4 regions of the Streptomyces sp. NPDC048696 genome follow, and region 1 is predicted to be linked to each of the others. Evidence: riboswitches for the same ligand, from Rfam matches in the RefSeq annotation. Region 1 holds a riboswitch; each other region holds the start of a gene.

Region 1 (2,190 bases):
ACGACGCCGCCTCGTCGGCGGTCCAGCCGAAGACGTTGCCGCCGAGGGCGAGCGGGAAGACGGAGAGGTCGGAGGAACCGAGCGGGCGCAGAGAGGTCATACGGGGGCAACGGCGTTGTGGGGCAGGGCTATTCCGGATGCGGGGGCCCGACTGGGCCGCGGCGGGAACCGCGGCCGGGGACCACGCCCCGGCCGCCCCCCCGTACGACCCGCGTACGACCTACGGGTTGAGCCCCTTCGACTGGAGCCACGCCATCGGGTCGATGCCCGTGCCGTCCGGCGTGTGCACCTCCAGGTGCAGATGCGGACCCGTGACGTTGCCGGTGGCGCCGACGCGGCCGATCGTCTCGCCGGTGGTGACCTGCTGGCCCGCGCTGACCGCGATCGAGGACTGGTGGCAGAACCAGAGCTCGGAGCCGTCCTCCAGCTCGATGACCGTGCGGTAGCCGTACGAGCCTGACCAGCCCGCCGACTTGACCGTGCCGCCGTGGATCGCCTTCAGCGGCGTGCCGGTCGGGGCGGCGAAGTCGAGGCCCGTGTGGTGGCCGGAGGCCCACATCGAACCGGCCTCGCCGAACGTCGAGGTGATCGTGTACGAGGCGACCGGCAGCGAGTAGCTCTTGGCGAGCTCGGCCAGCCGCTCCTCCTCCGCCTTCTTCGCGGCGGCTTCTTCGGCGGCCTTCTTCTCGGCCTCCGCCTTCTGCTGCGCGACGGTCTGCGCGGCCTTCGCCTCGGCCGCGGCCTTGTCCGCCGCCGCCTTCTCGGCACTCGCCTTGGCCTCGGCCTCGGCGTTGTTCTGCTGCTGTTCGGCCTGCTGCAGGATCCGGGCGCGCAGGGCCTCGCCCGCGCCGGTGGCGCCCTTCTCGGCCTCGGCGCTGGAGACGCCCGCCATGGTGAGGGGGGCGCTCGCCACGGCCCTGTCGGCCTCGGCGGACGGGGACGTGTCCGGGGTGTCGTCGCCCGCGATGTCCGATATCAACGTGCCCACGCCCGGCAGGGACTTGACGTCCGGGAGTTTGTCGGCGACCGAGTCGGGCAGGGATATGGAGACCGGCGGCTTGGTCTGCGCGCTGGCCATGCCGCCCGCGCCGACGGCCGCGATGACGCCGACGCCGAGGACGGTGGAGCTGCGGGCGAGCCCGCCGCGCTGCTTGGCGACGCGGTGCCGGCCGCGCACGGAGGGCAGGGACTCCTCCGTGGGGTTCCACTCCTCCCACACCTCGGTGTCACTGGGCGCGGCCCCGTACAGGGAGACGGGGGAAACCGGCGGGGTGCCGAGGGCAGGCTCGTTGGACGCCACGGGGGCGCACTCCTTTCCTTCCTTCTCGCCTACCGGGTTAGCTGACGGGTTCGGAGCAGGAAGGTCTCCTACGGGCACCTCAGAAAGGCGCGAAGGTGCCCGATTCACCCCAAGTTGGTGGTTCCCCGGTTCCCTTGCGGGATTCGGCGCGTGCGCACGGTGCCGCCTTGGCGACGGCTGGGACGACCGCGCTGCGTTATCGAACGTTAATAGACACCGGGACCTGTTTCCAAGCTGTTCCCGTTGATCCTTAATGACAGCGCGTCAAACAGCGTGCGCAGCGGGGCCGTTCGGCTACCAAGGGCTACGGCACCACCGGCATCGTCCGGCGCCGCTCGGGCTGGCGCACGCCCGGTCTGCTCACCGCGAGCAGCGCCATGTCGTCGCTCGCGCCCCCGCCCGTATGTCTGCGCACGTCGTCGACGAGCGCGTCCAGGAGCTCGTCCGGCCCGGGGAAGATCCGGTGGCGCAGCCGCTCGCGCGGGTCGTAGAAGTCGCCCGGGGCCTCGAACGCGCGCGCCTCGGAGAGGCCGTCGGTGTACAGCAGCAGCGTCGCGCCGGGCGGGAACGGATACGTGTCCACCCGGTCCGGCCACACCCCGAGCTCCGCCATCCCCAGCGGCAGCGCGGGGTCGGCGGGGGCGAGCGCGTCGAGGGCGCCGTCCGCGTGCAGGAGCAGCGGCTCGGGGTGCCCCCGGTTCACCAGGCGTACGCACGCGCGGCCCGGCGGGATCTCGGCGAGCACGGCCGTGGTGAAGCCCTCGAAGGCGTCCAGGGCGTCACGCCGGACGCCCTCCCGGGCCAGCGCCCGCTCCAGCCGCCCGGCCACGCCTTCGAGCGACTCCTCCTGCTCGGCGGCCTCCCGGAACGCCCCGATGACCACCGCCACC
Region 2 (2,190 bases), on a different contig from region 1:
CTCGACTTCTCGCCGACGGCCGTCGAGTCGGGCCGCCGCAAGGCGGCCGACCAGGGCGTGAGCGTCGAGTTCGGCGTGGCGGACCTGTCGGCCGTGGACGGTTACGAGGCCGAGTTCGACACGATGCTGGACTGCGCCCTGCTGCACGCGCTGGAGGAGCCGGAGCGCGGGCGCTACATCCGTGAGCTCTACCGGATGGCGCGGCCGGGCGGCGTCGCGCACATCCTCACGTTCTCCGAGCGGGTCCCCGACTTCGTCGAGGTCGTCAAGGGCATCGGCCCCCACCGGGCCACCAAGGACGAGCTGTACGGCGAGTTCACGGCGGCGGGCTGGGAGGTGCAGTCGATCGAGCCGGGCACCATCGTCGGGCAGATCGCGGTCACGGAGATGGCCTCCGAGCTGGGCGCCGAGGTCACCACCCGGATCGACCTGCCCTCCTGGCTGCTGAAGGCCCGGCGCCCGCTGTAGCCGCAGAATGTCCGAAATGATCCCGCAAGGACATTTTCTTGCTTATTTCGCCAATGGTGCCGGTGTAGGTGATTGCGTAAATTAGGCGTCATTTACGCATCGGCGGCCGGAATGGCAAATGTGGCCCGGCGGAGTGAAGTGGGTCACGTGGTCGGTCGCAGCCCCAAGGGCTGCGGCCGACCAATGTCCGTTATGGCAAAGCGAGTTGAGGATTTCGGCCGACCGCGTGCCGGGTTCCCGTCTTCCGGTGGATCTTTCTCTGATATGGCGCGGTGAATTCGGTCCTTGTTTCGCCCGGGCCTATTCGCTTACGGTCACGGCTAAATCCGGATGGACCGCCGAATCCTGCCGCCGTCCGGAACCTCCCACACACACGAATGGCAGGAGCGGGGGACCCAGGTAAGCCGCCGATCCGGATTCCGGAACGGCTCGGGGTGCAGCCGCGTGCGCCGCGGCCGGGCAACTCCTGCCCGAACCCGACAGCTCACCTCGCAGGCGAAGGAGAGGAATTCGCCATGGCCGCAAAGGGTAAGCACCGCCGACCCAAGTCCAACTCCCTTACCCGTGGCCTCGCCGCCGCAGGTACGGGGGGCGCCGCGCTCGTCATTCCGGTGATGGGTGCGACCACCGCCGGTGCCGCACCCGCCGTCGCGCACTCCGCGACCACGGCCAGGGCGACGGTCGTCGCGGCCGCCAAGCCGACCGTGAAGACCGCCGTGAACACCGCCCCCACCAGCTACGCGGTCGTCGCCGGTGACTCGCTCGCCAAGATCGCCCACGACCTCGACGTGACCGGCGGCTGGCAGGCGCTCTACCAGGACAACCGGCAGGCCATCGGCGCCGACCCGACCATGATCCACCCCGGTCTGACACTGACGCTCGGCAAGCAGGCGAAGGCCCAGACGTCGGCCACCACCGCCGACCGTACGGCCACCACCGCCCGCGCCGACCGCTCCGCGCGCTCGACCACCCTCACCCAGGCCACGCCCGCCGTCGCCAAGACGACCACGTACGCGAACAACCTCGACGGATGGATCCGGCAGTCGCTGGACATCATGGCCCAGCACGGTATTCCCGGCAGCTATGACGGCATCTACCGCAACGTCATGCGGGAGTCCTCGGGCAACCCGCTGGCCATCAACAACTGGGACTCCAACGCCGCCGCCGGAATCCCCTCCAAGGGCCTGCTCCAGGTCATCGACCCCACGTTCCAGGCGTACCACGTGTCCGGCACCTCGACGGACAGCTACGACCCCGTCGCCAACATCACCGCCGCGTGCAACTACGCGGCCAGGATGTACGGGTCGATCGACAACGTGAACGGCGCCTACTGACCGGATCCCCGGTCGAGGGCGTCGCCTTCCGCACCGCCACGGTCGCCTCGGCGCCCGGTCCGGCGATACCCCCGGGGGTACGCTGGCCCGGACGTGCAGCGAGGAGGGACCCACGCCCATGGCCAGGACCGTCGACGAGGAAGCCACCGCCGCCGTACTGAACCGGCTGCGCCGTGCCCAGGGCCAGCTGGCCGGTGTCATCGCGATGACCGAGGCCGAACTCGAACGCCTCTTCCTCGCCCTCGCCTGACGGGTGAGTGCGGCGGGCAGCCCGCCGCACTCACCCGCGCGATCCACTTCGGCAAAGCCCCGGTGACGGGTCGGTTACGGAGAGCCAGGGGGCGGCATGACGGCGTCGTCAGCTGATGGGGTCAGCGGGTCGCTGTAT
Region 3 (2,190 bases), on a different contig from region 1:
CGCCCGGCAAGCGGCTCGCGCTGCCGGGCGCGCGGGTGCTGATCCACCAGCCGTCGGTCGAGGAGCCGTTGCGGGGCCAGCCCTCCGACCTGGAGATCTACGCGGCCGAACTCCAGCGCGGGCGCGCGATGTTGACCGAGCTGCTGGCCAGGCACACCGGCCGGTCCGTCGAGCAGGTGAGCGCCGACATCGAGCGGGACACCATCCTGGACGCCCGGGGCGCCGCCGAGTACGGACTGGTGGACCACGTCGTGCCCAGCCGCAAGAACTCCCGTACGGAACTGGGGAGGTAGCGCGCGTGGTGCCCGAACTGCCGCCGCTGCCCGCGCTCACGCGCGCGGAGGGCGAGTTCATCGACGCGTATCTCGACGCCCTGGACCAGTTGGGCCGGATCAACCCGGCCCGGCACGCGGACACCTATGGCGCACTGCGGGCCGCACAGGCGCTCGTGGGGCGGGCGGTGGCGCTGCGGGACGCACTGACGACGATGCATCTGCGGGGCGAGAGTCAGTTGCACTCCGAGACGCTGGCGCGGGCCCTGCGGGTGCTCGACGGGGAGCGGCGATCGGGTCGCGTCACGGTGCCGCCCCCCACCACGGGTTGACGTCCCAGGGGCGCCCGGACGGCACCTTCGTTGGTACGAGTCGGCGTCCCCCGTTCGCACCATCCGATGGTCCGAACGACGTATCAGTTCCCTTGCGCCATATGGGCAGACACTTGGCGGAACCTGCCATTCCGACGCTGGTGCGGGGCTGGTCGGACCCCCTGCCGAAGGCTTCAAAACATCCGCGTCCACCCGAACGGGTCAGTCGTGAGGAGCCTCACAAAACGTCGTTTCGGCTCGGAAATCCGGCACTTCGTGGGTCAAGATCCCTTCCGACGACAAGCCCCCGCCACCGCGGCGGGGCGGTCCGGGCGGACGCCGAGTCCTGCCGCCGTACCCGGATGACTGGTCGACTGAGTGGATCGGCAGGAGTGGAGGACCCGAGCAGTACGGGCCCACCGGGAGACCGGGAGGCCCTTGGGGTGAAGCCGCGCGAGCGGCCGGGCATCTTCGCCAGCCCGAACCCGACAGGTCATCCTTCGCAGGCGGTTTGACGAAGGGTCGCGCATGCCTGCGCAGAATCACGTCCCGTCCCTGCTGACACGTGTCGGTGCGGTCTCCGCGCTCACTCTGGCCGCCGTGGGCGGCACCTTGCTGGCGCCGGGCGCCACGAGTGAGGCGAGCGCCGCGACACTCGCGACGAAGGCGCTCAACGTCGCCGCGTCGAAGAAGGGATCGCCCTACCAGTACGGAGCCAGCGGCCCGTCCCGGTTCGACTGCTCGGGGCTCACCGTCTACTCGTACAAGCAGGCGGGCAAGAAGCTGCCGCGCACCTCGCAGCAGCAGTACAACAGCACACGCCATGTCTCGTCGTCCGCGCGCCAGCGGGGCGACCTGGTGTTCTTCCACTCCGGCTCGAACGTCTACCACGTGGGGATCTACGCCGGCGAGGGGAAGATCTGGCACTCCCCCAAGACCGGATCCGTGGTCCGGCTTGAGAAGATCTGGTCCAACAGCGTCTGGTACGGCCGCGTGCGCTGACGCGGGCTCATACGGGGCGGTGAGCGCGGGCGCCCGCGCTCACCGCCCCCGCCCGGCGGCCGGACGGCCCCGGCGCCGGGTGCTCGGTTCCGGACGGCTCAGCTCTGGACCGGTGCGGTCCACGGCAGAGCGATCCAGACGGTCTTGCCGCCCTCGGGCGTCGGCGTCACCGAAAGACGCCCCCCGCACTCGGCGGCGAGCCAGCGAATGATCACCATGCCCCGCCCGTTGTCCTGCTGGACGGCGGCGGGAAGGCGTTTCGGCCAGCGCGGATGGCTGTCGGTCACCCCGATGTGCAACTGCTCGTCGAACTCAAGGCGCATGTCCACGGTGAATGTGGGCGACTGGCCGAAAGTGTGCTGCACGGCATTGGTCGCGAGTTCGGAGACGATCAGGCGGATCGTATCGGCGGTTTCACCGTCCGAGGCGAGACCCCACTCGGTGAGTACGCCGGCGACATATTTACGGGCGGCGGAGACCGAGGCGGGATCGCTCGGCAGAGTGACGGTTGATTCCTGGTGGTCTGCCATGGCGACGCTGTCCCTTTCCCACCCGGGCCGGTCTGCTTGACTCGCAGCGAGCGGACAAACGCGAGGACGGCCCGG
Region 4 (2,190 bases), on a different contig from region 1:
CGTGCCGTCCGCGCCCGCCAAGACGACTCCGGCGCCCGCCACGCCCTCCGGCTCCGCCTCCACGGCGCCCAAGCCGTCCACGACCCCGTCGACGGGCAAGGACGGCAAGAGCGGCAAGGACGGCAAGACGGGCTCGACGCCGTCGGCGCCCGACAAGACGGCCCCGGCGCCCAGCACGTCCTCCGGCGGCAAGCACCGCGGCACCCCCGACCCGGCCGAGACCGGCGCGCCCGCGACCGCCGGCCCGGGCGGCACCGACGACACCCACGCATCGCAGCCCCGCGCCTCGCGAGGTGACGTCGACTCACGTACGGCGGGCGACGCCACGGCCGCGAACGGCGACTACACCGTCCGCCCCGGCGACAACCTGTGGGACATCTCGCGCTCGCACAAGGTCGAGGGCGGCTGGTCGGCGCTCTACAAGGCGAACGAGAAGACGATCGGCTCCGACCCGGACCTCATCCTGCCCGGCCAGAGCCTTGACCTGAACCTGGCAAAGCCGGACAACCCGGCCATCACCCACGGGTAGTTCAGGGGCGTATGTCCACTTCTGCGCAAGTGAGACATGAGTCTCTTTCCGTCAACTGGCGTGTCCCGTACGTCCGGTACGTGCGGGACGCCCCCGACCTGCGGAAACAGTGGTTACGGGAGGATCGCTACGGGCGTTTTCTCCCCGATGTGCCCCTTTGAACATCAGGGGTTGGTGTGTTTACGGTCGGAGCGCTCGTCACCACGAGCCCCTGCGACCGAAAACGCCGAATCCTGCCGTCGGTCGCCGGGAACAGCCGACGCTTGACGCGCCGTAGGCAGGAGCGGGGGACCCAAGGTAAGTGCCGGGCCCGGCCGTTGAGGGACGTACGCCAGACGGCGCGACGTACGAGACGGCCACGGACCGGCTTGGGGTGAAGCCGCGCGCCAGTACGCGCGGCCGGGCAGCTCACGCCCGAACCCGACAGCTCACCTCGCAGGCGTCGGTGAGGAGACACTCCATGCTGCTTTCCGGCAAGGGCAAGCACCGCCGCCCCAGCAAGGCCACCCGTATCGCCACGCTCGCCGGTGTCACCGGCGCCGCCGTCGCCGCCCCGCTGATGGCGACCGGCTCGGCCTCCGCCGCCTCCGTCGCCACCTGGGACGCGGTCGCCCAGTGCGAGTCCGGCGGCAACTGGTCCACCAACACCGGCAACGGCTACTACGGCGGCCTGCAGTTCTCGCAGTCGTCCTGGGCGGCCGCCGGCGGCACCCAGTACGCCTCGCGCGCCGACCTGGCCACCAAGGGCCAGCAGATAGCCACCGCCGAGAAGCTGCTCGCGATGCAGGGCCCGGGTGCCTGGTCCTGCGCGGGCGCGGGCAACCTGACGTCCGGCGGCGCGTCCCCGAACGTCGACACCTCGGGCTCGCACTCCTCCTCGTCCTCGAAGCCGGCCGCGCCGAAGAAGGCCGCGCCCAAGGCCGCCCCGGCCCCGCAGCGCGAGTCGGCCCCCGCCTCCCGCGGCGAGTCCCGCCCGGCGCCGGTCCAGACCGGCGACGGCGAGTACAAGGTGAAGTCCGGCGACACCCTCGGCTCCATCGCCGCCGCGCACGGCGTCAAGGGCGGCTGGCAGAAGCTGTTCGAGCTGAACAAGGACGTCGTCAAGGACGCGAACCTGATCTACCCGGGCCAGCAGCTGCACCTGGCGTAAGCGGTCGCCCGCGCCCCTGGGGAGGGCCCGAAGGGCCCACCAAGGGGCGCGGGGCTGTGACATTGTGCGGCTCCGCCGCGTGGGCGCGACCAGCCACAACGGACCCGCACCGAACGCGCAGCGAACCGCCCCGCACCGAAGGTGCAGCGAACCCGCTCAGCTGAAAGCTGAACCGGGGCTGCGGGGCGAGCCCCGCACAAAACCCCGCCCCCGCGCGCATCCCCCGTCGCGCGGGGGCGGGGCTTTGTTCCGTTCAGAAACATTTCGCCCCCCGTTTCGTCCCACGGGCCGGTCGGTCGGCTGGCCGATGGCCGGGAGGCGGCTAGGCTCAGGGGTGCCGGACCACGCGGCCCGGTCGTATTCGCGTCACATCCCAGAAGGAGATGCTCGTGCCGTCCATCGACGTCGTCGTAGCCCGGGAAATCCTGGACTCCCGAGGCAACCCCACGGTCGAGGTCGAGGTCGGCCTCGACGACGGCAGCACCGGCCGTGCCGCCGTCCCCTCGGGTGC

What was found. Region 1 has a riboswitch for cyclic di-AMP ahead of ACGFRG_RS35230 (M23 family metallopeptidase). Riboswitches for the same ligand answer to the same signal wherever they lie in the genome.
Region 2: linked by a shared signal. The riboswitch ahead of ACGFRG_RS18255 (LysM peptidoglycan-binding domain-containing protein) and the one ahead of ACGFRG_RS35230 (M23 family metallopeptidase) in region 1 are both predicted to bind cyclic di-AMP.
Region 3: linked by a shared signal. The riboswitch ahead of ACGFRG_RS05165 (C40 family peptidase) and the one ahead of ACGFRG_RS35230 (M23 family metallopeptidase) in region 1 are both predicted to bind cyclic di-AMP.
Region 4: linked by a shared signal. The riboswitch ahead of ACGFRG_RS33160 (transglycosylase family protein) and the one ahead of ACGFRG_RS35230 (M23 family metallopeptidase) in region 1 are both predicted to bind cyclic di-AMP.

Annotation. Positions count from the first base shown of each region.
Region 1 is NZ_JBICVJ010000030.1:21,623-23,812, forward strand. It holds gene ACGFRG_RS35225 (aldo/keto reductase) at 1-100, opposite strand, end outside; gene ACGFRG_RS35230 (M23 family metallopeptidase) at 221-1,300, opposite strand; cyclic di-AMP (ydaO/yuaA leader) riboswitch at 1,312-1,459, opposite strand; gene ACGFRG_RS35235 (PP2C family protein-serine/threonine phosphatase) at 1,605-2,190, opposite strand, start outside.
Region 2 is NZ_JBICVJ010000008.1:31,889-34,078, forward strand. It holds gene ACGFRG_RS18250 (class I SAM-dependent methyltransferase) at 1-468, shown strand, start outside; cyclic di-AMP (ydaO/yuaA leader) riboswitch at 795-979, shown strand; gene ACGFRG_RS18255 (LysM peptidoglycan-binding domain-containing protein) at 984-1,802, shown strand; partial or broken gene ACGFRG_RS18260 (metal-sensing transcriptional repressor) at 1,921-2,019, shown strand; partial or broken gene ACGFRG_RS18265 (hypothetical protein) at 2,149-2,190, shown strand, end outside.
Region 3 is NZ_JBICVJ010000002.1:465,303-467,492, forward strand. It holds gene ACGFRG_RS05155 (ATP-dependent Clp protease proteolytic subunit) at 1-293, shown strand, start outside; gene ACGFRG_RS05160 (hypothetical protein) at 299-604, shown strand; cyclic di-AMP (ydaO/yuaA leader) riboswitch at 924-1,108, shown strand; gene ACGFRG_RS05165 (C40 family peptidase) at 1,112-1,585, shown strand; gene ACGFRG_RS05170 (ATP-binding protein) at 1,684-2,115, opposite strand.
Region 4 is NZ_JBICVJ010000023.1:53,198-55,387, forward strand. It holds gene ACGFRG_RS33155 (transglycosylase family protein) at 1-529, shown strand, start outside; cyclic di-AMP (ydaO/yuaA leader) riboswitch at 789-986, shown strand; gene ACGFRG_RS33160 (transglycosylase family protein) at 990-1,679, shown strand; gene eno (phosphopyruvate hydratase) at 2,063-2,190, shown strand, end outside.